DNA from 2 places in the Thermorudis peleae genome. Region 1 is predicted to be linked to the other one. Evidence: riboswitches for the same ligand, from Rfam matches in the RefSeq annotation. Region 1 holds a riboswitch; the other holds the start of a gene.
The links. A riboswitch is a leader RNA that binds a small molecule or an ion and turns the genes downstream of it on or off. The one in region 1 is predicted to bind thiamine pyrophosphate.
Positions count from the first base shown of each region.

Region 2: it holds a riboswitch for thiamine pyrophosphate, as region 1 does, so the genes downstream of both, N675_RS07590 (acetylornithine deacetylase) here and thiD (bifunctional hydroxymethylpyrimidine kinase/phosphomethylpyrimidine kinase) in region 1, are expected to answer to the same signal.

Region 1 is NZ_JQMP01000003.1:1,307,545-1,323,756, reverse strand. It holds gene secA (preprotein translocase subunit SecA) at 1-1,704, opposite strand, end outside; gene N675_RS09040 (DMT family transporter) at 1,937-2,326, shown strand; gene N675_RS09035 (MGMT family protein) at 2,333-2,704, shown strand; gene thiS (sulfur carrier protein ThiS) at 2,664-2,936, opposite strand; gene N675_RS09030 (thiamine phosphate synthase) at 2,920-3,555, opposite strand; gene thiE (thiamine phosphate synthase) at 3,552-4,226, opposite strand; gene N675_RS09020 (thiazole synthase) at 4,229-5,038, opposite strand; gene thiD (bifunctional hydroxymethylpyrimidine kinase/phosphomethylpyrimidine kinase) at 5,038-5,868, opposite strand; TPP riboswitch at 5,945-6,054, opposite strand; gene N675_RS09010 (ABC transporter permease) at 6,097-7,089, opposite strand; gene N675_RS09005 (ABC transporter permease) at 7,099-8,109, opposite strand; gene N675_RS09000 (peptide ABC transporter substrate-binding protein) at 8,189-9,964, opposite strand; gene N675_RS08995 (endonuclease III domain-containing protein) at 10,194-10,853, opposite strand; gene N675_RS08990 (trans-sulfuration enzyme family protein) at 10,953-12,164, shown strand; gene N675_RS08985 (aminotransferase class V-fold PLP-dependent enzyme) at 12,245-13,450, shown strand; gene N675_RS08980 (amidohydrolase) at 13,466-15,076, shown strand; gene N675_RS08975 (metal-dependent hydrolase) at 15,186-15,872, shown strand; gene N675_RS08970 (hypothetical protein) at 15,984-16,212, shown strand, end outside.
Region 2 is NZ_JQMP01000003.1:1,023,246-1,039,457, forward strand. It holds gene N675_RS07585 (ABC transporter ATP-binding protein) at 1-763, opposite strand, end outside; gene N675_RS07590 (acetylornithine deacetylase) at 775-2,058, opposite strand; TPP riboswitch at 2,144-2,262, opposite strand; gene N675_RS07595 (TetR/AcrR family transcriptional regulator) at 2,612-3,337, shown strand; gene N675_RS07600 (ABC transporter ATP-binding protein) at 3,309-4,238, shown strand; gene N675_RS07605 (ABC transporter permease subunit) at 4,235-5,041, shown strand; gene N675_RS14045 (ABC transporter permease subunit) at 5,078-5,281, shown strand; gene N675_RS07610 (type 1 glutamine amidotransferase domain-containing protein) at 5,361-5,900, shown strand; gene pyrF (orotidine-5'-phosphate decarboxylase) at 5,978-6,802, opposite strand; gene N675_RS07620 (threonine ammonia-lyase) at 6,937-7,932, shown strand; gene N675_RS07625 (tetratricopeptide repeat protein) at 7,953-10,076, shown strand; gene N675_RS07630 (hypothetical protein) at 10,217-12,589, shown strand; gene N675_RS07635 (hypothetical protein) at 12,615-13,337, opposite strand; gene holB (DNA polymerase III subunit delta') at 13,316-14,353, opposite strand; gene N675_RS07645 (NERD domain-containing protein) at 14,360-15,124, opposite strand; gene N675_RS07650 (glycosyltransferase family 2 protein) at 15,245-16,189, shown strand; gene N675_RS07655 (glycosyltransferase) at 16,182-16,212, shown strand, end outside.

The DNA.
Region 1 (16,212 bases):
CTCAAGAGAGACGAAGAAGCGGCTCGAGCCGGGATCGCCCTGACGGCCAGCGCGCCCACGCAGCTGGTTGTCGATACGCCGTGCCTCATGACGCTCGGTGCCAATGACATGCAGTCCGCCCTTCTCAGCCACGCCCGGGCCCAGCACGATGTCCGTGCCGCGCCCAGCCATGTTCGTCGCAATCGTCACCGCGCCAGGCTGCCCGGCCTTCGCGACGATCAATGCCTCGCGCTCGTGATGCTTCGCATTGAGAACTTCGTGGGGGATGCCCTCACGCTTGAGTAGATTGCTCAAGTATTCGCTTTTCTCAATCGACGTCGTCCCGACAAGCACCGGCCGTCCTTGGGCATGCATCTCCTTGATCTCACGCACCACAGCGCGGAACTTCGCTTCTTCTGTACGGTAGACCACGTCGGGGTAGTCGATGCGGATCATCGGCTTGTGCGTTGGGATGACGACGACCTCGAGGTTGTAGATGGTGGCAAATTCCTCGGCCTCGGTCGCAGCGGTACCAGTCATGCCAGCAAGCTTTTCGTACATACGGAAGTAGTTTTGGAACGTGATGGTCGCCTGCGTCACCGTCTCGCTACGAACCCGAACGCCTTCTTTGGCCTCGATTGCCTGGTGCAAGCCCTCGCTGTAACGGCGGCCGGGCATCAAGCGTCCGGTGAACTCGTCGACAATGATGATTTCACCATCGCGCACGATATAGTCGCGGTCACGATGGAACAACTCCTTCGCCTTCAGCGCCTGTTCGAGGTAGTGAACAAGATCAGCATAACGGTCGTCGTAGAGGCTTTGGCCGGGCGGGATGTTCAAGAGTTGCTCAACTCGGTCAATGCCAGCATCAGTCAGGGTAATCGCTCGGTACTTGAGGTCAACAGTATAGTGGACGTCCTTTTTCAGCTGCCGCGCAATCTGGGCAAACTGGTAGTAGCGGTCGACAGTCTCATGGGCTGGACCGGAAATAATGAGTGGTGTCCGCGCTTCATCGATCAAGATGTTATCGACCTCATCAACAATCGCGTAGTAGAGTTCGCGCTGGACGAGATCTTCTGGCCGATACACCAAGTTGTCACGTAGATAGTCAAAGCCGAACTCGTTGTTCGTGCCATAGGTAATGTCGGCCAGGTACGCCTCGCGTCGGGAAACAGGTCGCCAATGGTTGAGCCGGTCATCGGGGCTTGGGTTTGGATCTTGATATTCTGGGTCGTAGATCGCTGAGAATTCATGGCAGATCACCCCGACACGCAAGCCAAGGAAGTGGTAGATCGGCCCCATCCAGCCACCACCGACTCGCGCCAGGTAGTCGTTCGGGGTAACCAGGTGGCAGCCGCGTCCGAGCAGCGCGTTCAAGTAGAGCGGCAAGGTAGCGACGAGCGTCTTGCCTTCGCCCGTCTTCATCTCGGCGATTTTGCCCTCGTGGAGGACGATGCCAGCCATGAGCTGGACATCAAAGTGGCGCATGTTGATCGTGCGCCGGGCAGCCTCGCGTACCGTTGCAAACGCTTCGGGCAGAAGGTCGTCGAGTGTTTCCCCCTCGGCAAGCCGCGCCTTGAACTCCTCCGTCTTGGCTCGGAGTGCCTCGTCGGACAGCGCTTGCATCTCCGGTTCAAGCGCGTTGATGCTGTCGACGATCTTGCGCAGTCGCTTGAGCTCACGCTCGTTCGGATCGCCAAAGATCTTGCTCAGAAATCCTCGCATTGATGCTATCCCCTATGCTCTCCGCGTGAGCAGTAGTGGGCGTCCTGTGCCCACGCTCAACTGCGGGTTCAGTTTCCGCATCAAGTCTACCGCACTCCCGAGTGACGAACGCTCCAGGTGCGCCCATGAGCGGTATGCTCTCGTGCAGAGCACGTGGGGGTAGCAACGGGGGGCGTCGGATTAGTGAAGGGCACCAGCGCGGCGTCCCCTGTCTAGCGAAAGGGGAAGGGTTATGAACGGTCACCGCGCGTGGATCGATGCCTGGTTGCCACACACTGGCCAGTTCGTCGTCGCGGTCGGGCTAACACTTGCCAATCTCGCGTTTAATATCATCGCTGGAGCAGCGTTTCGCTTCTCGGCTGATAGCGCAACATGGGAACGCTTTCTCTTCTGGCAAGTAATCGGCAATGTGGCTGGCTTCATCACCGTCATCACGCTGACGGCGTTGCTCCGCCTCGTGCCACTTTCCATTGCGTACCCGGTGACGACTGGGCTGGCGGTTATCGGCGTCCAAGTGCTCGCCGCAGCCTGGCTCTTTCATGAGCCGATCACTCCGCGGGGTTGGCTTGGCACTTTCTTCATCGTGGCCGGCATCCTGATCATCGGCCGAAAGGGGAGATAATCGACCATGACTGACACGACCAAACTGAGCCCGTTCGCGGCGCGCGTCTTCGCCATCGTCAAACGGATTCCACCAGGGCGTGTCACCACCTACGGTAGAATCGCGCGGGCTGCTGGCGCTGGGCGCTCAGCCCGCATGGTCGGCTGGCTATTGCACCACTCCCCGCCAGACGTCGCAGCAGTTGCCCACCGTGTCGTCAATCGCAACGGTGAGCTGACTGGTGGCTGGGCCTGGGGGCACCCAGCCATCATGCGCGGGTTGCTCGAAGCTGAAGGGGTTCGCTTCGTCGCCGAGTACCAGGTTGATCTGGCCGCACATCTCTGGGAGCCACCGCTGCTCACCGAGGCACAGGACGACCAGGATGCCTCCTTATCCTAGAACGGGTGCCGTGCGCCGGACTGCCACCCCCGACGAAGTGGACAATCTCCAGCTGGTCACCATCGTGCAATACACGCTGGTCAAACTGATCGCGGGGCACAATTTCACCATTGTGCTCGACGGCGACTAGTTGCGGGTTTAGTCCCCGTACACGGAGCAAGTCAGCAATCGTCTGCACGCTCTCGAGCGTCATCCGCTTACCATTGATCACTAACTCAAGCTGCACGGCCATCCCCCTCATTCAGCGCTTGGTGATAGCGCCGCGCTGCCGCCACTGGGTCTGACGCCGCGAGCACCCCCGAGATGACCGCGATCCCCCACGCGCCGACCGCCAGCACCTCGGGCACCCGCTCAGGCGTGATCCCGCCGATCGCGATCACGGGCAGGTGACAGGCTGCCACGACCTCGCGCAGGGCAGCAAGCCCACGGCCCGTCACGCCAGGCTTGCTCGTCGTCTCGTAGACATTGCCGAAGAGAAGGAAGTCGGCTCCCGCCTCCTCGGCATGCCGCGCTCCCGCAACATCGTGCACCGACCGGCCAATTAGCATGTGCGGGCCGAGCAGATGCCGCGCTGCCGCTACTGGGATGCCCTGTTCTGGCAACTGCACACCGTCAGCCTGGGACAGCAGCGCAACATCCAGCCGCTCGTTAACAAAGAGCGCTGCTTGTCCCCCTAATCGCTGGCGACACTGCTGCGCGAGGTCAAGCAAGATGCCACCAGGAAGATCCTTCTCCCGGAGGTGGAACGCCTCGACGCCCGCCGCCGCCAACGGCTCGAGCAGATCGATGAGGGTTGCCAGTGGCAACAACGTACGCTGACTCAGCACGTGGAAGCGTGGAATGTGCTTCATCTGCCGCGCTCACCTCGTGCAGCGTCGACGACCTGGCGTAACGCAGCCGCTGCCCCGCGCACGTCTTCAGCACCAAAGACCGCGGCGATCACGGCAACTCCGGCGGCGCCAGCTCGGATCACCTCCGCTGCGTTCGCCGCGGTAATTCCCCCAATACCAACGACTGGAATATGGACACGCTGCACGATCGCCTGTACATGTGCCACGCCCACTGGCGCACCGGCGTCGGGCTTCGTCGTCGTGGCATAAATCGGCCCAACACCAAGGTAGTCTGCACCTGCTGCTTCAGCCTCTTGCGCCTGCTCGAGCGTCTCTGGCGAAAAGCCAATGACGAGATCATCTCCGCCTAGCCGTCGCGCCTCAGCAACCGGCAGATCCGTCACCCCGAGGTGTACGCCATCCGCCTCGACCGCGAGCGCAAGGTCAAGGCGGTCGTTGACGATAAAGAGGGCCCCAGCTGCACGGCAGAGCTGGCGCAGCACACGCCCCAATTCGACCGCATCCCGTAGCGGGCCGCTCTTCCAACGGAGCTGCACAGCTGTTGCTCCACCTTCAAGGGCCTGGGCAACGAGTTCGGCTTGCGAGCGGCCACGCGCTAACGTCTGGTCAGTGATGACGTAGACGCGCAACGCAGCCCGCAGTCGTTCTGGCGACCAGGCACCCCGCTGCACGGTTAGCTCCGTCCAACGATGCCTTCGAGCGGGCTGCTGGCCGCGGCATACGGCTTCTTCGGGATGCGCCCAGCCAAGTAGCAGAGCCGCCCAGCTTCAATTGCCAGCCGCATCGCCCGTGCCATTCTTACAGGGTCACCAGCTTGCGCAATCGCCGTGTTAATCAGGCAGGCATCGGCTCCCAGTTCCATTGCCAACGCAGCGTCAGATGGTGCGCCAATACCCGCATCCACAATCACCGGTACGTTCGCCTGCTCGATGATGATTTGGATGCCGCGAAAATCTGGCAAGCCTTGCCCTGAGCCAATCGGCGAACCAAGCGGCATCACCGTTGCACAGCCGATCTCCTCCAGTCGCTTGGCGAGCACAGGGTCAGCGTTGATGTAGGGCAGGACAACGAAGCCTTCGCGGACAAGCACACGTGCCGCTTCAAAGGTCCCAATGGGATCGGGCAGCAAGTACTTCGGGTCGGGAATCACCTCAAGCTTAATCCAATTCGAGAGTCCCATCGCCCGCGCAAGCCGTGCCACGCGGATCGCCTCTTCCGCTGTGCGGCAACCAGCGGTGTTCGGCAGAATCTGATACTTTGACCAGTCGATGACTTCAAGGATACTGCGGCTCTGCGGATCGTCGAAGTTGATGCGCCGGAGCGCCACTGTAATCATCTCGCACTCGGCTGCCTCAAACGCCGCCAGCATCTCCTCATGCGAGCGCCACTTTCCCGTGCCAAGAATGAGTCGCGAGCGGAACTCGCGGTCGGCGATCTTCAGTGGACGATCTTCCACCCGAACTGTTTCAGCCGTTTCGACCATCACTGCACCTCCTGCTGTGCTTCAGCCCTGGCTGGCCACCATGCATAAAAATGGTGAACTGGCGACTGCCCCGCGCCGATCGGATACGCATGCTGTAACGCCTCGTGTAAATAGCATTTTGCTTGCCAGACCGCACTTGGCACGTCATGCCCACGCGCCAGGAATGCAGCAATCGCGGCCGAGAATGTGCATCCCGTGCCATGGGTGTGGCGTGTCGGCACGCGGGGTAAGACGAAGCGTTCGAATGACTCGCCGTCGAAGAGGAGATCAACCGGCTCACCAGCCAGGTGTCCGCCTTTCACGACGACGTACCGTGGGCCGAGCGCATAGAGAGCACGAGCTGCCTCGCGCATATCAGCCTCACTCGTGATCTCATACCCTGTCAGCACCTGTGCCTCCCAGATGTTTGGAGTAATGACGAGCGCAAGGGGAAAAATCTGTTGCTTCAGCGCAGCAATTGCATCCTCACGCAGCAGTCGATCGCCACTTTTGGCAACCATAACCGGGTCAACGACCAGGTTGCGGATACCATGCGCCCGAATCCCAGCGGCGACGGCGTCGATAATCAGCGCGGAACTCAGCATGCCGGTCTTAGCCGCTTGTGCCCCGATGTCCGTCATCACCGCGTCAAGCTGCGCGCGAACAATTTCGGGTGGAATGTCGTGCACGGCTGCCACACCGAGGGTGTTTTGCGCCGTTACAGCCGTAATCACCGTTGACCCGTAGACGCCGAGCGCTGAGAAGGTCTTGAGGTCAGCCTGAATTCCAGCGCCTGCCCCGGAGTCCGAGCCGGCGATGGTCACCGCTTTGGGCACAGTGTGTGCCGTCATCCGCGTCTCCTTTCCTGCATTGGCCTGGGGTGCAGAAAACCGCCGACCTTGCGGTTCGGCGGTTGCGGAGTGAGCGGATCGCGATCCGGTGCCGTCCCTGCGCTGGTATTACCCAGATCAGGTTCGGAGGGTTGGCGGGCCGCGCGCCCAGCCTCTCAGCGCCTCTGCGCACCCCTGGCAACCGTCACTCCTAGCCTAACACTAGCCGTCTGCGCTGGCAAGCTACCGCTAGCGTTCACTCTGCCGCGGATCGAGCGCATCACGGAGACCATCGCCGACAAACGTGAAGGCCAAGGTAATGAGCGCAATCGCCAAACTCGGCGCGATCAGCATCCACGGCTGGGATTCCCACGCCCGTGAGCCGTCCAGGATCATGCTGCCCCAGCTTGTCGGAAACGGCGCATCCAGGCGGACACTCGGACGAACGCCAATACCAAGATAACTCAAGATTGCTTCAGAGATAATTGCGCCTGGTACGATGTACGCACCGACCACGATGATTGGCCCTAGGGCATTCGGCAAGATATGCCGGAGCAGGATTTGCGAGGTCGGCGCACCGATTGTTCGAGCAGCTTCCACAAATTCTTTTTGCTTGAGGGCTAACACTTCGCCCCGTACAAGCCGCGCCACGCCCGTCCAGTTCACAAGCGAAAGGGTGATGAAGAGCAGAACCAGCCCGTTGAGCAGCCGGCCAAACCAGGCGTCGCGGAACGCGACCTGCATGATGATGAAGAACAGCAAGTCCGGAAACGCGTAGATCACGTCGGTAAAGCGCATGAGCAAGTTATCGATCCGCCCTCCGGCGTACCCGGCAATTAGGCCAATGACCGTGCCAATCAGTAACGTACAGATCATCGGGATAAATCCGACGATCAGTGATACGCGCGTGCCATAGATCAGCCGACTGAACACGTCGCGACCAACGGCGTCCGTCCCAAGCGGGTACTCCCATGTCCCGGTGCGCATCGGGTTCGGGTCGTGAATCCACGCCGCCTGGCGGTAGACACCCGCGTGAGCAACGTCGGTCTTGACCGGATTATGGGGTGCAATGACTGGGGCAAAGATCGCAACGATCGCCAGGAAGAGCAAGTACACCACGCCAACGATGGCCATTTTGTTCCGCCGAAACCGTCGCCATGCGTCGCTCCACAAGCTCCGGGGCGGATGCCGCAGGAGGAACCGTTCGTCAAGCGCACCGACCGCAGTTGTCGTGCTCGCCATGTGATCCTCCTAAATCCGAATGCGGGGATCGAGTAGCCCGTACATGATGTCGACCCACAGGTTTGCGATGGCGACCATCACGGCATAAAACAGCGTGGTGCCCATAATCATTGAGTAGTCGCGCGCGGCAATCGCCTGCACATATTCGCGGCCCATCCCCGGCACGTTAAAGATCGACTCGATGATGAACGAGCCGGTGACCAAGCCAGCAATTGCCGGACCGAGGATCGTGATGACCGAAATGAGGGCGTTGCGGAGCATATGCCGTGTGATAATTGTCGGTTCGCGCAGCCCCTTGGCCCGTGCTGTTCGGATGTAATCCTGCCTGATGACTTCAAGCATCGCTGAGCGCGTGAGGCGCGTGATATATGACATCGTGCCGAGACCAAGGACGATGCCCGGCAGAATATAGGCAGTCGAGAACCCTTCCCACTCCTCTGGACTGCGAATCGGCTTGACGCCAAACCACTGGCTCAACGCAATAATGAGCAAGACCCCGATGATAAAGCTCGGCACAGAGACACCGGTTGTTGCGATGCCAAGGCTAAGGTAATCGATCCAGGAGTTTTGCCGCAGTGCTCCGAAAACACCAAGGGGGATTCCGACAACAAGCGCAAAGACAGTTGCCACAAGGCCAACTTTCGCCGTTACCGGGAATTTTCGGATAAGAATGCTCTGGACCGACTCTGAGCCGCGAGAACGATAGGATGGACCAAGATCGCCGTGGGCAAGATTGAAGAGATAGTTGAAGAACTGGCTGTCCAGGAAATCACGGGCTAGGCGCAAGGGATTGCGCTCACCATGAGCCCACGCCGTTCGCACTTCATCAGGGTTAAACCATTCTGGCTTATCTAAGCCGAACTTCGCGTTCAGCGCTTCCAACGTCGCTGGTGCAACATTCTTCTCTTGATCCCACGGCCCACCAGGGGCACGGTGCATCAAGAAGAACGTGATGAATGAGACCGTCAGGATGACGGGGATGAGCCAGAGTACGCGCCGAATCACAAAGCTGAGAAACATTGCGACCCCATTCCCTCATGCAGGCCAAGCGGGACAGGGGATCATCCCTGTCCCGCCCACCGCCTCTCGCACCCACGCCTTAGTGGGGCTGAATATCAAGCGTGAGCAGTGACCCGAACTCACCCGGGAAGGCATCATCACTTGGCGTTGGCGTGTACCCAGTCACATACGGCTTGACCAGGAAGCGATTGATCGGGTTGTACAGGAAGGGACCGGGCACGTCATCCACCAAGATTTGCTCAGCCTGCTGATAGAGCTGCACGCGCTTGTTCGGGTCAAGCTCCTTGTCAGCCTGGGTCACGAGATCGTCAAATTGCTTATTGCAATACCCGAAGCGCTGCGCAAAGGTCGCATCGCACTTCCAGTACACACTGAGCCAGTTCTGCGGGTCTGGATAGTCCTCGATCCAGCCAGCTGGTGTCATCTGCGGATACGTCTTGATGTCCTTGCGCATGGCCACCAGCGTCTTACCGTCGACCGGATCAAGGGTAATGTTGACGCCGAGAATGTCGCGGAACTGGCCCGCAATCCATTCCATGCGCGCCTGGTTCGCAGGATCGTCACTGTTGTAGGTCAGCTTGATCGGCGGCAGCTTATCCGGACCGCCATACTTCGACTGCGCTAGTGCTTCCTTTGCTTTCTGTGGGTCAAATCCATACTTGTCGATGTTGGCGTTGCCGGGAATCCCAGGCGGAATCCACTCAAGCGTCGGCTTGCAGTCACCGTTACGCACCTGCTCGCAATAGGTCTTGCGGTCGAACGCATAAGAGAAGGCAAGCCGGACGTTTTTGTCGGTAAACGGCTCCTTCGTCAGGTTGAACGACAGGTTAATCGTGGTCGCGGCGGTGTACTGGACGAGCTGCTTGCTCAGTTCAGGATCGTTCTTAATTGCTGGCAACTGTGAGGGATCAGGCGAGAACATGTCAAGTTGGCCAGCCTTATAGGCTTCGAGCGCAACGCTACTCTCTTTCTGATAGACGATGTCAATACCATCGAGCTTGGGCCGACCTGCCCAGTAGTTGGGATTCGCCTTAAAGCGAATCAGCTGATCCTCGACGATCTCGGTGATCTGGAACGGGCCATTGCCGATCTGCAGCTTCGGGTCCTTCCACCAGTTGTCACCGCCTTTCTCGATCAGCTCTTTACGAGCCGGGTAGAAGACCCAAAGCGATGCAATGGTCGGGAAGTACGGCGCTGGGTGTGTTAGCTTAATCACCAGCGTCCGATCGTCCGGCGCCGAAACACCGAGCTTTTGCCGGGCTGCTTCGTACTTCTGCGTGTCCTTCGGGTCAACACTCGCAAAGTCCTCGCAGCCGACGATGTCAAAGAGAATCGATTGGTACTCGCCCGCGGTCTTGGGGTCGCAGGTGCGCTCGACAGCGTAACGGAAGTTCTCGGCCGTTAGCGGCGTCCCGTCGCTGTACTTCAGGCCAGCGCGGAGATGGAACGTCAGGGTCAGCCCGTCGGGGCTAAACTCCCACGACTCTGCCGCTGCTGGCACGGTCTTCATGTTCTTGTCGAGCTGCGTCAAGCCTTCGTAGTTCATATGCAGGACAGCGATTTCGTTACTGAAAGAGCTCTTCTGAGGATCGAAGATATCGGGGTAGGTGTACTCGTGAATGCGAAGGACTTTATTCCCCGTTGCCTGTGTTCCTTGGGCAGTTGGCGTCGTTGCGCTCGCGGCCTTGGTTGCTTGTGGCGTTTGTGCTGCCGCTGCCGTCGGCGAAGCTTGTTGCTGCTGGGGGGCTGGCGTCGGCGTCGCGTTCCCACCGCCGCACGCGACAAGCGTCGGCAGGAAGAGCGAAAGCAACGTCAACCAAACGAGCCATTTGCGGCTCAAGCGTTTCCTTGACATCTCCCTCACTCCTTACACACCTTGTTCGTGACAACATTCCGTCCGGTACGCGTTCAAACAGTGACCGAACCCCCTCTTACGCGCCGTTCTTCCCCCTTTCACCCGCGCATCACCCCACACAGCACTCCCTGTCCTGGCAGTCGCCAAGCCCTCCTCTCTCTCACCATGCATTCCCTCTATCTGTTTGGTAGCACAAGTCGATTGATTCGTCAACATTGTTGCAACATTGTTAGCGTGAGATGCTGACGCCGACACGCGCGCACATGTCGGCAACCGGGCAACGCGAACACCACGGCCGTTTCGGCGTGCAGTAATGCTTGCCGAACGGCACAAGCAGCGGGTTGATTTCTCCCCAGAGTGCCCGGGGCACGCGTGCCTCAAGTGCCTGGAGCGTCTCCTCTGGTGTGCGCGTCCGCACGTATCCCCAGCGGTTGACGATGCGCTGGACATGGACGTCGACTGCGATGCGCGGGATGCCACAGGCAATCGTCAGGGTGAGGTTCGCGCATTTCGGGCCAACGCCCCGAAACCCGCGCAATGCTTCATCGGTGCACGGCACTTCTCCGTGATAGCGTGTCAGCACGTCGCGGGCAATCGCGTGCAGCGTTTCAACTTTCTGCTCGGCAAACGTCACCGGGCGGATTAGTTCGAGGAGCCGAGACGAAGCAAGCTGCAGCAAGGCTTCTGGCGTGCGCGCCTCAGCAAACAGCCGCCGTGCAACCGGCACTGTTGTCTCATCGCGCGTGCGGATGGAGAGCACACAGGCAACGAGCACCTCAAAGGTTGAGCGGTATCCCTCCTCAGCCAGCGCGAAGAGCGCCGCTGGTGGATACGGGCGAATGGCCTCACGGATCCGCTCAAGTGCACGGGCAAGATCAATGTCGGTCACACCTTCCTCCGCGCGACGCAGCGAGTAGGACAGCAAGCCCTTATACTGGATGCGCTGAACCGATGTGCTCGACTCGTCAGGAAGGAGCATGCCAAAGACATGGCCGACACAACGCGCACCTGGTTGCGCTTCGCAAGCCGCGCTGTCCATGCCGGCGAACGTCCGACTCCACGTGACTTCATTCCAACCACTACGCCGATCTATCCAAGCTCAACATTCATCTACGACGATCTCGAGAAGTTGGATGCAGCGCTCGGCGGGGCAGAAGGCGTCTTCGCCTATGCCCGGTACGGTAACCCGACCGTCCAGGCACTCGAGACAGCGGTAGCCGCGCTCGAAGAGCAAGAAGCGGCCATCGCCGTCGGTTCGGGCATGGCTGCTGTCAATCTTGTCATCCTCGCCAACGTTGAAGCTGGCGACCAGATCGTCGCGTCGCACGATCTCTACGGGCAGACCATCACCTTGCTCAAGGCTGTCTACCATCAGCTCAACGTCCAGACAACGTTTGTCGACATTCTCGACCTTGCAGCAGTCGAACAGGCGCTTGTAACCGGCAACGGGCGGGTACGACTTGTCCTCTGCGAGGCGATTTCGAACCCGCTCCTCCGTGTCGCCGACATTCCGGCCCTCGCAGAACTCGCACATCGCTACGGGGTCAAGCTCGTGGTTGATAGTACGTTCGCCACTCCGTACCTCATTCGCCCAGGCACGCTCGGGGCCGAGTACGTCCTGCACAGCGCCACCAAATACCTTGGCGGCCACGGCGACGTTATGGCCGGAGTTATCGCCACCAGTGCCGATCGCCGCTGGGAACTAAACGAGATGAACAAGGCCATCGGTAGCCTGCTCGGTCCGTTCGAAGCGTGGCTCGTTCTTCGCGGGCTAAAGACGTTGCCGCTACGCATGCAGCGTCAGTGTGACAATGCCGCGATCGTTGCACGCTGGCTTGCCGAGCATCCACGTATCAGCCGGGTCTACTACCCAGGGCTCGAGACACATCCGAGCCACGTAACCGCGCGGCGGCTCTACCCCGACGGCCGCTATGGCGCGATGGTCGCGTTCGAGATTCGCGATGGCACGCGCGAGCGGGTCTTCCGGTTCCTACGCGCCCTCCGCATGATCGTGCCCGCCACAACGCTCGGCGACGTGTACACCGAAGTCCTCTACCCGATCATGGCCTCACACCGCAACGTCCCGCCGGAGCAACGCCAGATCATGGGAATCACGGAAGGGCTCGTCCGGCTTTCGGTCGGTATTGAGGACCCGGAGGATATTATCGCCGACCTCGAACACGCCCTTGCCGCTTGTTAGCCCGTCGTGCTGATTGACAGAACCCGGCATACAGGGTATAGAGGCGGAGAAGGTTGGAGCAAGCCGGGAGACGGGAGATCATGACTGAAAAGACAACGAATGTCGCAGCAATTCGCGACGCCATGCCAGCAGTAACACGGCACGTTTACCTCAACACGGGCACCTGTGGCCCATTGCCGCGGCCGGTGGAAGAGACAATGCGTGCCATCGCGGAAGCCGAACTGGACGATGGGCGTATCGTGCCAGAGCGTTACCTCATCAATAGTGACCTCAAGCGACAAGCCCGTGAGGAAGTTGCCGCACTCTTGGGTTGCTCTCCAGACAACATCGCCCTCACCCGCCACACAACTGACGGCATCAACATTGGCGTGCTCGGCATCAACTGGCAACCAGGAGACGAAATCATCACAACAGACATGGAGCACCCAGGTGGCCAAGCGCCACTGTTCACTGTCGCGCGACGCTATGGGGTCACAATTCGTACGGCAAGACTCGGCGACGGTGGCGGCGATGTTGTCGGCGCCATCGCACGGCTGATCACTCCACGCACACGCCTGATCATGCTTTCCCACCTGACGTGGAACACCGGCGCGATATTGCCCGTTGGTGCGGTTACCGAGCTTGCGCACCAGCATGGCATCCTGGTCGTCGTCGATGGCGCGCAGTCAGCCGGCTCTATCCCCGTCAATGTGACGGAGCTGGGCGTCGACGTCTATGCCATCCCGGGACAAAAGTGGCTGTGCGGTCCTGAAGGCACTGGAGCAGTCTACATCGCGGACAATGCGCTCGACATTCTGCAGCTCACCGTTGCCGGCTACAGTTCACTCGCTATGCCACATGGCATTGAACCAATCGGCGGTTATCTACTGCCGAAGGCAACTGCTGAGCGCTTCGAAGTCGGCGGCATGAACATGCCAGCGATTGCTGGCCAAGCAGCAAGCATCCGCTGGATTCGCACGACAGTGGGTTTTCCCTGGGCTTTTGAGCGGATTCAGCAACTCGGCGACTACGCGTGGCAGTCGCTGAGTGAACTCGACGGCGTTCACGTCATTACACCACGCCACTGCATGGCCGGCCTCGTCTGCTTCACTGTCGATGGCTGCGATCCAGCTGCGCTCGTGCAGGCGCTCTGGCAAGAAGCCAACGTCATTGTGCGCTTCATCAGCCATCCTTACTGCATCCGGCTCTCGGCGGGTTTCTACAACACCGAAGAGGATATTGACCAGCTCATCGATGCCATCCGTCGGCTTCGTAAGCACTGCTCGCCGAGCACAGCACACGCGTAGTTAAGGAGCACCAGCATGGCCGCTGATCTTGTTCTCTACAACGGCCAGATCTTAACTGGCCACCTTGGCCCTGCAGCCCATCCGACAGCGGTCGCCATCCTCCACGGGCGAATTGTAGCTGTCGGCGACGACGACACGGTTCGCCCATGGATTGGCCGTCATACCGAAGTGCTTAACCTCAATGGACGAACTGTTACCCCTGGCTTCAACGACGCGCACTGCCACCCAATGGCCGTTGGCCATGCCCTCAGGGAAGTTGACGCCCGAACTCCACCATTGCGCACCATTGACGAACTCGTCGCGCGTATCGCCGAACGGGCGCGCTCGACACCGCCCGGGACATGGATCATCGCTCGCGGCTACGACCAGGCCCGGCTTGCCGAGGGACGACACCCGAGCCGGACAGATCTTGACCGTGCCACTACCCAGCATCCAGTACTGCTCGTGCGTGCCTGTGGGCATATCGGTGTTGTCAACAGCCAGGGACTGGCCTTGGCCGGAATCACCGCGACAACGCCAGACCCACCAGGCGGCACCATCGACCGCGATGTACACGGCGAACCAACCGGCGTCGTGCGCGAGGCAGCCCTTGAGGCAGTACGGCGATGCATTCCTGAGCCAACAGTCGAGCAGATTGAGGAGGCGCTGATTAGTGCCGGCCGTCTGTTCCTCTCGCACGGCGTCACGAGTGTCGCCGAGGCCGGCATTGGCAATGCCCGCGAATTCACAGCCTACCAGCATCTTGCCCAATCAGGGCAACTACCAGTCCGCACGACACTTATGGTGCGCATCAACGACCTCTTCGAACCATTTGCCGAACTCGGGCTCCGCTCTGGCTTCGGCGACCACTGGTTACGCATTGGTCCGATGAAACTCTTTCTTGACGGGAGCATTGGCGGACGGACCGCGCGGATGTCAGAGCCATATCTAGGCACAGAAGACCACTATGGACTGTGGACCGAGGATCCGGCTGTCCTCAAACAGAAGATCATCCGCGCCCACCTCGCTGGCTATCAGTGCTGTGCACACGCGATCGGCGATGCAGCAATCGAGCTCCTGCTTGACGCCTATGACGAAGCACTTGCACTCGCCCCGCGCCCGAACCATCGTCACCGGATCGAGCATTGCAGCATCCTACGGCCAGACCTCCTCGATCGCATCGCCCGGTTGAACGCGATCCCAATTCCCGGCACGACGTTCTTATACGACTTTCAAGAAGCCTACACAGCAGCCTTGCCGCGCGAGCGCTTACGCTACACCTACGCCATGCGCACATTCTTCGATCGCGGCATCATCGCCGCGGCCAGCACCGATGCCCCAGTCTGCTCAACCAGCGCCCTCCTCGGTATTCAGACGATGGTGACACGCCAGAACGCCAAGGGAGCTACTCTTTGGCCAGAAGAATGTATTACGGTGCTGGAGGCCGTCCGCGCTTATACCTACAACGGTGCGTATGCCACATTTGAAGAGCATATCAAGGGCACGATCGAGCCGGGCAAACTCGCCGACCTGACGATCCTCGAGACAGACCTCCTGCGTGTCGCTCCAACTGATATCGCTGCCATCAAGGTCGACTACACCATCATCGAGGGACGTGTTGCCTACGAGCGCCCAGGAGCAGCATAACGCGGGCCGGGGTCCGCGACGGCGCGAGATTTGACGGTTTCGCTTCCGCGCAGCACGCGCCATAATAAGAGGGCTGCTATGAGGGAAAACAGGAGGAAAGGAGTGGCCAATGGCAGTAACGGTGCGATACCTCGGACATGCAGCGTTCGTGATCGAAGCAGACGGCAAACAGGTAGTAATCGATCCGTTCCTCACGGGTAATCCGCTCGCTGCCGCGAAACCTGAAGAGCTTTCTCCCGTCGCGATCCTCGTTACCCACGCTCATAACGACCATGTTGGGGATGCCGTCGCGATCTCGAAGCGCACGAAGGCACCAATTATTGCCACCTTCGAACTGGGAAGCTACCTTGCTTCGCAAGGAGCAGAAGCGATTCCCGCCAACCATGGCGGTACAGTGAAGTTCGATGGTGGCAGCGCCAAGCTCGTTCCAGCCTGGCACACCTCGACCTATGGCGATACCTTCGCCGCGCCAGGCGTCCCGGCTGGCTTCGTTGTACGCTTCGGCGGTAAGGTGCTCTATTTCGCTGGTGACACTTGCCTCTTTGGTGACATGGCATTGATCGGTGAAGAGGGACTCGACCTCGCCGTCTTGCCGATCGGCGACCATTTCACCATGGGGCCAGCCGACGCCGTTCGCGCGGTGAAACTGCTCAAGCCACGCGTTGTCATACCCTGCCACTACAACACGTTCCCGCCGATTCAGCAAGATCCGCACGCCTTCAAGCGCGACGTTGAAGCGCAAACCGAAGCTGTCTGCGTTGTGCTCGCTCCCGGCGAGCAGTACACGCTTGCCTAGCGTACGTGCCGCATGTTGCATTCTTACCCGCACTCCAGGCATAACCGGAGTGCGGGTAGTTCGTATTGCCCTCTAGCCTGTGTTCGACATGTGGCAAGTGAGGCTGGAACGATGACAGACAAGACCAGCGAAGGCTTCATTCATCGGGAAGAAGTCTCAGCAGCACTCGCGCAGGAAAGCTTTCAACGTAAGGTCGTGACGACCCGCCAGGCCAAAGACATCCTCAACGACGCGATCGCCTTCTTCCAAGCTCGTGGCTACCGGGCGGGATTCACTGGCCGGCCAAACCAGGTCTATGTCTTGGGAAAACGCGAAGGACCATTCCCGCGCGTAACCGCTG
Region 2 (16,212 bases), 280 kb from region 1:
CGCGCTCAGCTCGCAATGTTGCGAGCAGTTCCGCTTTCAGTGCGACGAACGCCGGATCTGTCACATGCTGGTAGGTTCGTGGACGTGGCAGTGGAACGGAATACTCACGGAGAATGCGGCCAGGACGTTGGCTCATGACGAGGACACGATCTGCGAGCAGGATCGCTTCCTCGACATCGTGGGTCACAAACAGTACTGTGCGGCCGACATCGCCCCACAACGCCAACAGCCACTCTTGCATTTCAGCCCGTGTGAGCGCGTCGAGTGCTCCAAAGGGTTCATCGAGCAAGAGGACTGGTCGCTCAGTCAAGAGCGTGCGGAGGAAGGCTGCGCGCTGACGCATGCCACCCGAGAGCGCTGCCGGATAGACGTCGGCGAATCCTTCGAGGCCGAAGCGTACAAGCCACCCTCGCGCACGCTCCCGTGCTTGAGCACGTGGTACGCCCGCGATCTCGAGTCCAAGCACCACGTTATCAAGCACCGTACGCCAGGGGAGCAGGAGGTCGCGCTGGTGCATATACGCAACTCGCCCGAGTCGTTCAGGTGCTGGTGATCCATCAAGCCACACTTCGCCGCTGGATGGCTCCTCTAACCCTGCAATAATGTTGAGTAGGGTGCTCTTGCCGCAACCGCTTGGTCCAATGACACTCACAAATTCGCGGTCACGCACCTGCAAGGACACGGTGTCAAGCACGAGCAGTTGCTGACCAGCGTGCGAAAAGGTCTTACTCACGTTCCGTATCTCAATTCGCCAGAACGGCATTGTGGGCTCACTCACATGGCCTCCTTCGGGCGATTGCACCAGCGGACAATGAACTCAGCTAGCACATGGCTGAAACCCAGCAGCGCTTCGACACTGACCCATTCGTCAACGGTATGCGCTTGGGCGAGGCTTCCCGGACCGTACACCACGGTTGGGATGCCAGCGTCTGCGAGCCAGCCAGCGTCAGAGACCGAGGGCCACATCCCAGTGGCTGGCTCGTTTCCCCAGATCTGTGCATGTGCCTGGCGCAGTGTGAGCAAGCCGGGGTGGTGGAGCGGAAGTGGGGCCGCAGGAAAGAGTTCTCCACGGTCAACCAGCATTGACTCGCCGCCCCAACGGAAGCGGGGCGGGTGCAGTCGAAGCCAGGGGTCCGACTGGGCTGCTGCGAGCACGTATGACTCGATCTCGGCAACCACATCCTGCCATTGTTCATTGGGATAGAAGTGCACGGTGATCCAGAGTGCACAACGATCAGCAAGAAAGGCCGGATGTCGCCCACCTTCAATAACTGCTGGGTTGATCGTCGTCGAACCTGGCGGGAAGCCTGGGTATTGCTTCACAACGGCCCAATGGCGCTCCAGGCGCTCCAGCGCCTCAATGACCAAGACCATCTTCTCGATCGCGTTTGCTCCAAGAACGCCGCCACCAGCGTGGATGGTGCGAGCTCGCATGCCGTCATGGAGCGTCTCTGGGCTGATGATCTCAATCCACCCGGTGATCACGCCGCCTTGACCAACGATCGAGAGTTCCGTTGGTTCCGGTACAATAGCGAAATCGGCACGATAGCCGCGTTCGATACAACGGCGAGTGCCAGGCTCTCCTTGTTCTTCCCCGACAACTGACTCGATGATGACGTCTCCGGCGAGCGCGATGCCCTGTTCGCGGATCACCTGAAGCGCAAAGAGCGCAGCAGCAAGTCCGCCTTTCATGTCCGCTGCGCCTCGACCATAAAGCCGTCCATCGCGGAGTGTTCCAGCAAAAGGCGGCACACTCCAGCGAGCCGGGTCGCCAACTTCTGCGACATCAATATGACCATTGATCAGAAGCGAGCAGGCTGCTTGGCGCTGCTTGCCAGGCAAGACGCCGATGACGTCGGGATCGCCTGGATAAACATCGAATTGCTCAACCGTGCAGCCAAGTTGGCGAAGGAAATCAGCGAGAAACGCCTGGGCTTCGGCAGTATTCCTTCCCGGCGGATTTGGCGTAGGAAAAGCCAGAAGGCGCTGGGCCAGCTTTAGCAATGCATCCTGCCGCTGGGTGAGCGCAGCATGCAGCGCAGCCGTGTCAGGCGTCATTGGGGAGCTCCTTTCTGCGGCAGGCCGGGGAAACAGCGCGCAGCGGTATGGCAGAAACAAAAGGGACGCTGCCTGAGCTGCCAGCGTCCTCCGGTGTAGACCGTCCCTTCGCTGGTATTACCCAGGTCAGGTTCCAGCGGTCGGTGGCGGAGTTTCCTAAGCCACCCTCTCAGCCTGGTTCCCCAAGCCCCCGTGGTCTCCGTCATTTCGTTGTCGGCACCTAGCGTAGTCAGATCAGGGGCCGTTGTCAAGAGCCTTTCGATTGCTTGTCTACTGTGTGATGTGTTCCTCGAGGACAGCAGAAACCCCTGCGATCAGCGGGACGAAATGTCAAGGGATTCCGCGTAACGACCGAAGCGTTTTGTTTGCAGCCAAGAAGGATCCTGGTACGGAATGGATCGCACAGCGTCGCGTACTCCATGTCCTTTGCCGGTTGTCTGCAGACGCATCCCAAGAGCCCCATTGCGCTTCATGCGGCGTCGTGTTAGGATTCTGACGTGCTGACTGAATAAGCTTATCTAGTCAGCACGTCAGAAGGGAGGGGTGATACCAGTTGACACGACTCGATGACGGGCGAATCCAGCACATTCTTGAGGTGGCGGGCCGTCTCTTTGCGCATTATGGCTATGACAAGACCACGATGGACGACATTGCGCGCGAGGCTGGCATCGCAAAAGGCACGCTCTATCTGTACTGGCCGAGTAAAGAGGCGCTCTTTGAAACGCTGCTGTTTCAAACGCTGCGCCAGGTAAATGCCGACTTCCTGGCCCGGGTGGAAGCTGACCCCCAGGGTGGCACGATTGGCGCGATTGTTCGGCATGGTATGGCTGCCTCGTTTGCCAATCCTTTTGTGCGGGCACTGCTTACAACCCAGGGGAGAGTCCTGGGTAACTACTTGCGTCGGGCAAGCCCGCGAATAACGCAGTGGCAGTGGCAGCTTGACTCGGTGCTGGTTGCGCAGCTTCAGCAGGCAGGCGTAATTCGTGCTGATCTCTCCCCGGAGCTTGCAACCTACCTGCTCTCGCTGATCTCTCTGGGCATGATGAGTGCTGCCGAATATTACCCGTCAGCTGTCGTTCCACCGCCCACAGTGCTTGTTGATGCTCTTGCCGATATCGTGCAGCGTGCATTTGCTCCTCCGGATGGCGGTGACTCTGAAGCCGGCAAACGTGTGTTGCGTGCTTATCTCCAGGAAGTTGATGCCGTCATGACGGCGTACAGCATGGAGCGAATGCGAAAGGAGCCTGACTATGGAGCAGCAGAGACCACTTCAGACTGAACTACTCACGCGCTTTTATGGTGCACGACGAGGTGTCGAAGACTTGACCTTCACACTTGAGCCTGGGGAGATTTTCGGTTTCCTTGGGCCGAACGGCGCCGGTAAAACCACGACGATTCGTCTGTTAATGGGGCTATTGCGTCCCACACGTGGGAAGGCTCGCATCTTCGGCTACGATTGCTGGCGCGAAGCTGCCGCGGTAAAGCGTTACGTTGGCTATGTTCCTGGTGATATCCGTCTCTATGACCATCTCACGGGGTGGCAGCATATTGACCTCTTTGCTGGACTCCGCGGCGGTGTTGACCGCGGTCGGGTTCGCCAGTTGCTTGACCGCTTTGACTATGATCCTGGCCCACGGGTGCGGACGCTCTCGACGGGAAATCGTCAGAAACTCGCGCTGATCCTTGCGCTGATGCATGATCCTCCATTGCTTGTGCTTGACGAGCCGACGAGTGGCCTTGATCCAGTGATGCAGCATGTCTTCGTTGAAGTCCTGCGCGAGGAGCAGGCGCGCGGGAAAACGGTTTTTCTCTCCTCCCATCGTCTTTCTGAAGTTGACCAGCTCGCCGATCGAGTCGGGATTATCCGTGATGGCCGATTGCTCCTAGTCGAACCGATTACGACGGTACGCCAGCGTTACGCGCGTCGTATGGAAGTGTGGTTGACCGCGCCGGTAACCGAGGCCGCGTTTGCTGATCTTCCTGGCGTGCAGATCATTGCGATCCATGATGGGGGCCGGCACGTTGAACTGACGAACCAGGGTGATGTCCGCGCCTTGCTCGGTCGGCTCAGTCAATTGCCTGTTCGCGACTTCACCTATGCGCCGCCCGATCTTGAAAGCGTCTTCTTAGCGATCTATCGCGATGCGGAAGCAGCACATCCAACGGAGGTGCAGGCATGAATGGGGTTATGGTGCGAAAAGCACTCCGTGACTGGCAGTCTCTTATGCTCTGGTTCTCGCTCGGAATTCTTGCGTATATTCTCCTCTTTGGGCCGCTCTGGCACCCAGTGCGCAGTGCTGCGAGTGCGATTGAACAATATGCTCAAGCGTTTCCCAAGGGCGTGCTTGCCGCCTTTGGCGTGCCGCAGAGTCCTGCTGCTTCGTTCTCCTCGTTTCTACAGGCCGAGGTCTTCGGTTTTGTTTGGCCGATTGCTGCCATCATCTTCGTTGCGCTGGCTGGCTCCTCGGCTGTGGCTCAGGAACTCGATCAGGGAACCATCGACATCTGGTTGTCGGTACCAGTGAGTCGGGCACGCCTCCTGGCAAGTAAGCTGGTTGCCTTGCTCGGCACCATTGCGCTCTTTGCCAGCGTGAGTGTGCTTGGTGTGATGCTCGATTTTCTGCTGGCGGGCGAGCATGCGTCAGCGACGGGATATGCTCGATTATTTCTCGTGCTTGGTGCGTTCCTGCTCGCTGTTGGCGGGCTTGCTGTCTGCTGCTCAGCTGTAGCCCGGACACGGGGGCAGGCTGCGGGAATTGCTGGGGGTATCTTGTTCTTCATGTACGTTGCTCGCGTTGTCGCTGAGCTGAGCGAACGGCTTCGTTTATTGCGATTGGTTAGTATTTTCACTCCATTTCGTACCGGCGCTGCCCTTGCGGGCGATCCCATTCCGTGGCTTGGCGTACTGCTTAGCGCATTGCTCGGCGTCATTGCTGCTCTCGTGGCGCTCATGCTCTTCCAGCAGCGCGATCTTGCACGATGATCTCGTAAGTATCGTTGTCTGCTCTGTGGTGCTACTATCTCGTTTCTTGGGCTTGGTGCTCAGCCGCCAAACCCGTCCTGGGGGCAGGATATTTATTACTCCCAGCGCTATCTGGCGAATCTCAAATGGTGGATGAGTGTGGGGCCGGGGATTGCGATTTTCCTCGCCGTTTTCGCGTTTAACTTCCTTGGTGATGCACTGCGCGATGCCCTTGACCCGCGCTTGCGCCGCCGTTCCTAGCGGCAATCTCTGCTATAAACCTTGTCAATTTCTCTGCGTTGTGTCATGATTTTTCGTGGTAGGCAGGAAGGAGGGCGATATGGCTGAGCTGACGGGCAAGCGTATTGCGATGATCGTTGCAAATAACTTTGAAGACGTCGAGGCGACTGATCCGAAGAGCTACCTCGAGCAGCACGGAGCAACTGTCGTTGTCATTGGTCTCAACCGTGAGCCGATTACTGGGAAGAAGGGCGCGGTTCTCCAGCCTGATAAGACGATCGACGAGGTCTCTGTTGATGACTTCGACGCCTTGGTGATCCCGGGCGGTGGCTCGCCGGAGAATTTGCGAATCGATGACCGCGCGGTGGCATTCGCGCGCCAGTTCGTTGAGAGCGGTAAGCTCGTTGCGGCCATCTGCCACGGTCCGCAATTGCTGATTTCCGCTGGCGTGCTGCGAGGCCGCACGGTGACCTGCGTCAACAAGATCCGCGATGATGTCAAGAATGCGGGTGCTAACTACGTCGATCAGCCAGTTGTCATTGATGGCAACCTCATTACTTCGCGCGTCCCTGCCGATTTGCCACAGTTCGACGAGGCGATCGCCAAAGCGCTGACTGCTGTTCCAACCTCTGCGGACTAGTCTGCGGTGATCGCGTTGTCGGTGAAGTGCCTTCCTGGAATTGTCCAGGAAGGCACTTGTGTCTTTGCGCACAGTTCTCAGTTTTGGAAGGCTTGGCGGAGTGCCTCATGCAATGATTGGGCGGCCTGTCGCGCTGCGTCGGCAAAGTCACGGCCATTGCTTGCGTATATGACTGAGCGGGTTGCTGTGAAAAGTGCCGGCCCATGCCCCTGTCGAACAGCTGCAACAGCTTGGGCAAGATCTCCAGCTTGGGCGCCGATCCCCGGAATAAGCAACGGAAGTTCCGGGCAAGCCTGTCGCACTGCGGCTAATTCTGCTGGATAGGTTGCGCCAACCACGAGCCCACACGTACCGTGTTGGGCATGCCACATTCGGACGCGTTGCGCGACGACTTGGTAGATGGGCTGGCCAACTCCGTTTTGTTCCACCACCAGGTCTTGCAGTTCTTTTGCGCCTGGATTTGAGGTTCGTGCCAGGACGAACACACCATGCTCAGGGCGTAGCAAGAGCGGGCGAAGCCCTTCCTCTCCAACGTACGGCTGCACCGTGACAGCGTCGAATTGCCAACGGGTGAAAAAGGCTTCGGCGTACGCTGCTGTCGTGCTCGCAATATCTCCGACTTTGGCATCGAGAATAGCAAGGTGAGTGGGGGGGATGAGCCGACGCGTTTCTTCAAGCGCAGCGATACCAGCTGGGCCGTGCATCAAATAAAAGGCCAAGTTTGGCTTGTACGCACAAGCAAACGCAGCTGTTGCCTCAATGATGGCGCGGTTGAAGTGCACAATAGCCTCTGGAGTACGTGGCAAGTGTTGGGGCAGGTGCTCGAGCATCGGGTCAAGCCCAATACAAAGCGGAGCGCCGCATCGGGCGATCGCTGCTGAGATTCGCTCTTCCCACCGCATGCTGCCTCCTTGCTAACGATCTTGCGTCCGACCAGCCTGTAAAAATCAGGACAAAAACGCCTAGACATTACCCGCTACGTATCGTACGCTGTGTGCGTACAATCCGGAGCACGTGTCTGCGCAGGAAGGGTCAGATGCGCTTGGAGCCACCGACATTTCAAGAGATTCTCCGCGCCCGCCAGGTTGTCCGTCGCTATCTGCCGCCGACACCGCTCCTTTATTCTCCGGTGCTCAGCGAACGGCTTGATTGCGAAGTCTACGTCAAATGCGAGAGTTTGCAGCCGATTGGCGCGTTTAAAGTTCGTGGTGGCGTGTATCTCCTCAGCAAGCTGAGTCCTGAGGAGCGCGCTCGCGGGGTGGTCACGGCCTCAACCGGCAACCACGGGCAGTCAATTGCCTATGCAGCACGGCTTTTTGGCGCTCGTGCCATCATTTATGCCCCTGAGCAAACTAACCCGATCAAGCTTGCTGCGATGCGACGGCTTGGCGCTGAGGTCGTGTTAACGGGCCGAGATTTCGATGAGGCTCGCCAAGCCTGCGAGGAACGTGCCGCTGCTGAAGGCCTCCGCTATATCCACTCTGCGAACGAACCCGACCTCATCGCTGGCGTAGGGACATACGCTCTCGAAATTCTTGACGAGTTACCCGACCCGGATGTTGTGATTGTGCCGGTTGGAGCAGGCAGTGGCGTCTGTGGGACCGCGATTGTAATGAAGACTGTCAACCCTGCGATTCGGGTGGTTGGGGTGCAAACTGAAGGTATGCCGGTCGTCTACGAATCCTGGCGACAAGGCCGGTTGCTCGCGCTCGAGGGGGGCAGCACATTCGCAGAGGGGTTGGCGACACGTGTTGCCTTTGAGCTTCCGCTTCGCATCATTCGCGATCTCGTTGATGAGCTGATCCTGGTCAGTGATCGTGAACTCTGCCAGGCAATCGTTGAGTTTCTTGAGGCAGTTCACCTTGTTGCTGAAGGAGCTGGGGCTGCTTCCTTAGCAGCAGCGCATCGTCTGCAGCCGCAACTTGCCGGTAAGCGTGTCGTGCTTATTCTCAGCGGTGGCAACATTACCCGTGAAATATTGCAATGGGCAATGGCGGTGGCTGAGCAGCACGCAGCCCAGCCGTCAGCGTAAGAGAAACAAGGGAGCTGGGAATGCTCGAGCAGTTTGGACGGTGGTTGAGACGACGACAAGGGATCGAGCGCAACCCACTCTATCGCTTGGCTGAAGATGCCGTTGCTGGGCGGATTCCTGTTGAGCAGGCCTATGCTGGTGCCGAAGCGCCAACAACGCTCGCACGTCTGGCCGATGGCGATCTCTGGGAAGTTTTGAACGAGTCTGGTCGGATCGCACTCGATCATCCAGAGCATGCTCTCCTCCTAGCGCGGTTGGTCATCCTGGCGGCTCGACAAAAGGGCTTTGATCGAGTCTTGATGGAGGCGAATCTGCGTGCAGCGGATTTGCTTGCTGAGTTAGGAGAGACATCGGAGCAGGAGCTGCATCTCCGAGAAGCGCTTCGCGCTGCGCAACGCATTGCCAACGTCGTTGGCCAACGCCGAGCTCTGGCACGGCTTGCTCGGCTTGCATTTGATCGCGGCGACCACGAGAAGGCGCGTGAACTCTTGTTGAAGCAGCTTGAATCAGGCCGCGAAGATACCGATACGCTTGAAGATGTTGAAACCGCGCTGATGCTTGGAGATCTTGCTCGTCAAGACGGCAATCTTGAGGCTGCCCGTGAGTTCTACCACCGTGCTGCGCGGAGCGCGCGGCGCGTTGGACACTATGCCGGGATGGTGGATGCGCTGCTCCGCCAGGTCGTTATTCTGCGCGAACTCGGTGACCTCGACGCTGCCTATGTCCTCTTGCAGCAAGCACAGGAGGCAGCTGAGCGGACGATTGATCACCGGCTGCAGGCTGAGATTGCGATTCAAATTGGCGCGCTCTTAGGAGAGAAAGGGCGCTTTGCCCATGCCCGTAGTGCGCTTGTTACCGCGCTTGACCGTGCCCGTGCTGCTGGTGACTTAACGATGGAGAGCCGGTGCCTCGTCGGGCTGACCTCTCTTGAGCGGCGGATTGGCCGCCTGCAAGATGCTGCTGAGCACTATCAACAGCTGGCCAATCTGGAGCGTCGGCTCGGGAATCGATCGGCAGCACTGCGCGCGGTGCTCGATGCAGCGGAACTCCAGCTCGAAGCGCGTCAGCCTGCGCGTGCTCTCGAACTCATTCAGGGCATCATGGGAGAGATTCCGGAAGATGATCTTGCCTTACGGCAGCGCGTATTTGGCTTGCTTGGCCTCGCTCACGGTGCACTCGATCATCGCGGTGAGGCATTAGAGTATCTCTCTAATGCCTTGCAGCTTGCGCGACAGCGGGATTCTGCTGCTGACGAAGCGCGCTGGCTTGCTGGAGCTGGTGAACTTCTCTTGCAGTTTGGTGAGCTGAGTGATGCTCAAAGTGCTGCACAGCAGGCAGTGGTACTTGCTCGAAAGGCCGGTGATCCACGGGTTGAAGCACAAGGGCTGGCGCTCCTTGGCGCCGTTTCACTGAATCGTGGACTTGCTCGAGAAGCCGAATCCTGCTTAAGCCGGGCTGTAGCCCTTGCTGCTGAAACGGGCGATGTCGCTGGGCAGCTGCGTTATCTTCTTTCCCTTGCTGAGTTGCAGCGTCGACTGACAAATCCTCACGGTGCTATTGGCTACTTACGCCAAGCGCTTGACCTTGCCGCCAGGACCGGTAACGCAGAAGTGCGTGCTCGGCTCCATGGACAAATCGCACAGCTTTACCAGTCTTTGAATTTTCTCCCGGAGGCTATCGAGCATTACCGTGCTGCGCTTGCGGCCGCACAGGAAATTGACGCGTTGTCACTTATGGCTCGAGCGCTCCGTGGGCTTGCGATTGTCCTCGATTTGCAAGGCGACACCCAAGAAGCGATTGCCACGTATCGGCAAGCTATTACGCTCAGTGAGCAACTTGGTGATCGGCGAGCAGCGCTTGCTCTGCACTACAACCTTGGTGCTCTGCTGCTGGATCGGGGCAACGATGGTGAGGCTCGCTACCACTTGCGGTTAGCGTACGATTTGGCTCGGCAACTTGGTGAGCGCGAGATGGCTGAAACCATCCGGGATCTCGTTGGCCCGCTGATGCCTTCAGCGAGTGGGAACCACCGCGACGCATTGCCTTCTGAGACTGCGCAGCAAAGTGACGCCGACGATATTGTTTTGAGTGAGATCACACTCCGCCCGGCTCCTGAACACTATCGTGAGCTCTTCCGCGACTAGCACGCATTCGTACGCAGCAGTTTCCTCCCGCCTCTAGACGTACGTACACCTGCTGTGCTAGACTAGCAGTGCCAATGAGGCAAGGGTTGGAAACGGTGCGAGTGCTGCCACCGAGTGTGGCGCTGGCAAGGAGGGCGTTTGTGTCACTTGGAGTCGCACAGCGGAGCAGTCGAGTCCAACAAGGGCAGCCGTCGAGCGTCACTGGTGGAGTAGCAGCTGTTGCGACGTCGCCCTATAGTCGTTTGTGGCGGCACGGGATGCTTGGAACTCCGGGGAGTCGGGCACTTGCTGTTGTTTTACAACCAGTCGAAGAAAACCCGCGTAGTGCGCAGCTTGCTGAACAACTCCTCGCATTGTTTGAGCAAGAGTTGTGGCGTGCTGCACTGCCTCGCTCAGGTCAAACAGTTGACGCTTACACGGCACGAGTACGCCAGGCCTGCCTTGCCGCAAATGATTGGCTTGCTGAATGGAATGCCAGCACTACTCCCGATCGACGTTGTTGCTTCGGGTATACCTGTGCATTCTTCTGGGATCGCGAACTCCTTCTTGCGACAGCGCCGCCAGCTGCCACCTTCGTCCAACAGGACGGCGAATTGTATCGTTTTCCCCTGCGGGACGATCAGGCGTCTCTTCTGCCTCTTGGCCAGCAGCGTGCAGCTGAGCCAGCACTGTACTACACCCAAACTGCTCCGCGTGATGTCATTATCCTCACCCGTGCAGAGCTTGGCGCTGCGCTCCTTGAACATGCGGATCCTTCGCTTCTGACGAACCACGACCCTCGGCCGATTTTTGCCGAATTGCAGGCGATGAGCCAAGAACTCGGATATGAAGAACTTGACGCCGTTGTGCTTGTTCTTCCTGATGTCCGCCCAGGTCGACGCCGTCTGCTTGGTGATTGGATATCAGTGGTCCACCGTTTCCGAGGACCTCGGCTTCGCGCTAAGGATGCGTTTGCGTATGATAATGCCGTCGCAGTTGACCTTGAAGACGAGAACAGGCAGACTAGCAGTGAGGAGATGGCTCCCAGTGTGGATCGCCGGCCGGATGAGATGCTCGATACTGCCTCGGTCGATGCGCTTGACGAACAGGAGCAAACTGATCCGGAAACAACGCAGCGCTGGGAGCCGCTCAACGGAGCGTACGATTCTGAGCTGGTAAAACGTGGCAGGGGGAGGGGGGCAACCCTGCGCGAGACAATAAGTGGCCTCGCTGTTGCGGCAGTCGTAGCGTTCATCGGGTTGTGGCAGGTCCTCTTTCGGCGTCGTCCTAAGATTGCCCCGCCGCCCGATGACGGGACATTTGGTTTGCCACGTTTGCAACGATATGAAGAGTCGCTTCGCCTTCCGGATTTCACGCCAGTCCGCCGGCAACTTCCTCGGCTGCCCGTAAGTCCCTTAACTGGGCTCATTGCAGTGAGCGCTCTTGGTTTGCTCTCTGCTGCTTTCGCACTTTCAGTGCGCCATGATCATGAGCAAGCACTTCGGTCGCGCTTCGATACCTTGCTGCAGACTGCTGCGCAGGAACGTACGCTGGCGACGCAAAGCTCAAACCCAACTATTGCCCGGGCTTATCTTGAGACGGCTAGCCAGCGACTTGATGCTGCAGCCCAGCTTAACCTTGATCCGCAGCGGGTTGCCCAGGAGCGTGCTGCCTTAGCGACAGCCCGGGACCGCGTTTTCAAGATTACGCGGCTTGAGGGTGTTCAAGTCCTTGGTGCAGTTCCGCCTGCGCCCGAGGGCGTAACTCCTCGCTTGTTCCTTGGTAATGGCCAGCTTTATCTGCTCACCGATGCGCTCTATCGACTGGACTCGACCGGTACTAAACTCATTCAACTGCTGAAACCTGGAGATACTGTTGATGGCCAGCGCGTTGGCACGTTGCTCGGTGCTGCCTGGGCTGATGGTGCACCGATCGCTTTCGATGGAGCCAATGCCTACCTCTTTGATCCTACCAGCGCACGGTGGACTCGTCTGCCAATCGGCACTGTTGGTACAGCTTATCGTGGTGTTGCCCGCGTTGGCTCGTTCTCTGGGAACTTGTACTTGCTCATCCCTCAAAACGGCCAAATCCTCCGTTTCCTGAGCGGTGCATATCAGAACAAGCCCGAAGATTGGACTGGCGGTCAGGCAGCAGACCAGCTCCACCAGGCACGTGACATGCAGATCGATGGTCGCATCTACGTCTTGCTCCAGGATGGGACGATACTCACCTTCTACCGCGGCGCGCTTGAGAGCACGGCAAAGCCAGCTGTTGATCCTGCTGTTACCGACGCTGTCGCGCTGTCTGCCCAGCCTGATCGTCCATATCGGTACATTGGTCTTGCCGATGGGCGAATTCTCCGCGTGACGACGGATGGTACGCTTGTGCAGCAGTTCATGGCTGCCGATAACGCACCATCACTTGCTCCAATGCGCGATCTCGTCGTTGATGATATTCTCGGTGTTGCCTATATCTTGACAGACCGTGCTCTGCTGACGGTTCACTTGCCAGCTGCGCCCGCAGCTGGTCAGTGATCGCTGCCCTGGAAATCGTTGGCATTTACGTCGTCGAAGATACTGGCCGACAGTGAGTAGCAGGCACCATAACCTGTCGGCCTTCATTGTCTTGGATGAGAATGGCAGCATCGCGGGTATCGACACGGAGGACGCGCCCAGGACCGTTCGGCGTTTCAACCCACGATCCGAGGCGGGGATAGTGCGGTTGAGCATAATCATGGCGTGCGAACAGCCGCGCGAGCGCCTGCTCACATTCTCGCTGCGTTTCATCGTGTGGCAGGCCAACGCTGCCGATGTGCGAGGGGGCTTTTGCCTGTTCCTCAATTACCACGGTTTGGCTAAGCTGGGAGCTTAGCCATGGGCCAAGCTGTGTCGGCAGAGGATGCTGTGACCAGATCCCGATGACTATCCCGTCCGAAAGTGTTGGACGAACTTCATTGAATTGTGCCTCTGGAGCAGCTTGCGCAAGAGCCTCTATTACCCGCGGCACAAGACGGCTGGCACGTAGCACATGCTGTCGAATTGCTCGTCGTTCACTCTCTGTAAGCGGACGCCATGCTATCGTTTGCGCTTGTCTGATGTTGCCGAGACAGTGGCCGGGTGTGACAAGCACGCGTGCTACTTCCTCGCCAGCTGGCCCCGCAACGGCGATCCATTCCGGCGGTGGGGCTTCAACGTGAAGAAGTTCAAGCTGGCTCTTGCCTAATCGCCGGATCCCGACGATGGTCTGCGTACGCTGGGATTTCATGCTGGTGGATTTGGCCATGCGAGCACCATCGTGTCAAGGGCAAGACGGGCTTGAACGTTAGCCTCAAGATCGGCAAGCGCACGGCACGTTGCGGCAAGTCCTTGGGCAATTGCGGCGATGTCCCACCGCTGTGCCAACGAATCAAGGGTCTCGCGGAATTCGACGAAGGCGATCCGCTCGCTGAGGCCAGCGCGAAGAGCAAGAAGGTCGTCCCAGAGCGTGATAAGCACACTCAGCTGATGCGTAACTGTCTCACGCTGACCACGCCGATAGCGTTCAGCAAGCTCGCGTGCCTGGAGCAGTGCGTTGAGCCGATTCGTCAGCATGGTAAGGCCGATCTGTCCTGCAGTGCGATAACGCTCGAGCTGGGCAGGATCCTCTGCAAGTTGTAGCGCGAGCCCAACTCGTCCTTGGCTGAGTTGGGCAATAAGCGCTGCATCGCTCGAAGGATAGCCTTGTGCCTCAAGGACAGCACGAACGCGCATTCGTGGCACCGGATGCAAAGGAATCAGCTGACAGCGCGACCGCACCGTTTCTGGCAGGTCTTCAGGGCTGGTTACGATTAAGAGGAAGATCGCATACGACGGTGGTTCCTCAAGGGTCTTGAGCAGGGCATCGGCAGCGTCATGCGAAAGTTCGTCAGCACCATCAAGGAGCACGATACGGTATGGAGCCTCAAGCGGGCGAAGCGTGATCGCTGTCCGGATCTCGCGGATCGTTTCAATCGAAATCCGAGTATTGCCTCCATGCGTGTCGCCTTGAGGAGATGATATCGTGATGAAGTCAGGATGCGTTCCGTGGCTTATGCGTCGACAGGCGGGACACTGGCCGCACGGCCGTTCGTCATCAGGAGCTTGACAGCAAAGCGCTTGACTAAAGCGCACGGCGAGCGTGCGCCGGCCAATGTGCGGCGGCCCGCTGAAAAGGTAGGCATGAGCAAGCTGTCCGCGCGATAGTGCTTGCTGCAGTTGGCGTACAGCTGCCTCATGGCCAATTATGTTCCAGTTGTGATTACTCCTGATCTCTTCAGTCATGCGTCGCTATGCTGTCCGAGCCTTTTTCTCCTCTGCTATGCGTGTTGGGAGCGCAATTGGCCCTTCGACAGCCTCGCCTTGTGAGAGCGCCGTAACGATTTCCTCGATCTCTTTGGCATGGAGCCGGCGCTCGTTGCCGAGCGCACGCACGGCGTCGGGGAGCTCTTTCCGTGTGACGACAGTTAGCTCGCTTTGAATGACTTGCAGTTCGACGCGGTCGTTAACAAAAACAATCAATCCCTCGATCGTATCAGCTCCCGGCAAGTCTTGCTGTTCAAGAAATGACTTAAGTGCTTCCTGTTGTCCGAGACATTCAACGGTTGGATTGCCAAGAGGTGGCCCCCCGAACGTGAAGATGCGGAGCAACAGATTATCGAGCCGGCGCCAGCGTTTTCCATTTACCTGAATGCGCCCAGCAAGTTCGCGCGTGGTAATCACAAGCAGGCCACCAGGCCATACTAGGATGTGTTCAGGAGGAAAACGGCCACTGATATTCGGGTAATGGATCAGCGTATATCGGTCATTGAGTCGCCGTAGGGTGCTATCAAGCAATTCGTCGGGACGTGGACGGTGATTCCATTTTGCCCAGCTCTGCATGCCAGCATTGAACGAAAGAAACCCTGCAATGAGGACAATGTAGGCGCCAATGAGGAGTTGCGGATAGAGCGTCATCACGATAGAGCCAAACAGACAGAGTAAGCCCGCGACGAGGAGCAGTCGTGAGACGCGTTGGTGTGTTTTGATTGTTCCAACATTGCGAACGACACGCACTCTACCACCTGCCCGGCCAAATGGGCCTCATCATGCCCAGTCTAGCATGCGCTTCCTCCTCTGCGCTACCCTCGATCTTGGCGTTGTACCTTGCGATGACGCACAATCCTTCAGGGGACAATGCGCGAGCAGGCTGATCTCGCAGTACTGATCGTAACGTGGAATAACGCATCCGTGATTGACGCTTGTCTTCGTTCGCTCGCTGAGGAGCTGCAAGCTAGCAAGCTCCGCGGAGATGTCCTGATCATAGACAATGCCTCGACAGATGGCACGCCCGCCCTTGTGCACAATCGCTATCCCTGGGTTCGCGTGATGGCATTGCCTGCAAACGAGGGGTTTGCGCGTGCGAACAACCGCGGGATACGCGACACGTCCGCCCCAGCGCTTCTCTTGCTGAACCCTGACACAGTGCTTTTGCCTGGCGCGCTTTCTGCCCTCTGGAGGGCACTCTGGGCAGCGCCGCATATCGGCCTTGTTGGTGCTTGCTTGCTTAATCCTGATGGATCATTGCAATCTGCAGGATATCGGTTCCCAGGCTTTATCCAGAACTTCTTTGATTTTTTCCCGCTGCACCAGCGTCTCATTGGCTCTCGGTTTAATGGTCGGTTTGGGCCAGGCGATGGCTTGACGCCGTTTGCCATTGATCATCCACTTGGCGCGTGCATGCTCGTGCGGCGAGAAGCAGTTGATCAGGTTGGGCTACTGGATGAGCGCTACTTCTATTACAGCGAGGAGATCGATTGGTGTCGGCGGATGCGGGCGCATGGCTGGACGGTGCTCACTGCGCCCGCTGCTCGTGTGATCCACTATGGCGGGTGGAGCAGCCGTCAGGTTTCGACTGCAAGCCTCTTGCAATTGCATCGCAGCCGGGCCCGCTATTTCCGTCGCTGGCATGGCCGACGTTTTGTCCGTGTGCTTTGGGGATTAGCTCTGTTGGCAACGGTGCGGGCCTGGCTTCAGGCATTGGTGTCACCGCGGCGTCAAGCACAACGTGTACAGCTCGAGCTATTGCATGAAATTGCACGTATCTATGCAGATGCTGCGCGGACCGTCGACGATGACTGAGCCTTTACCAATAACTGCCGTTA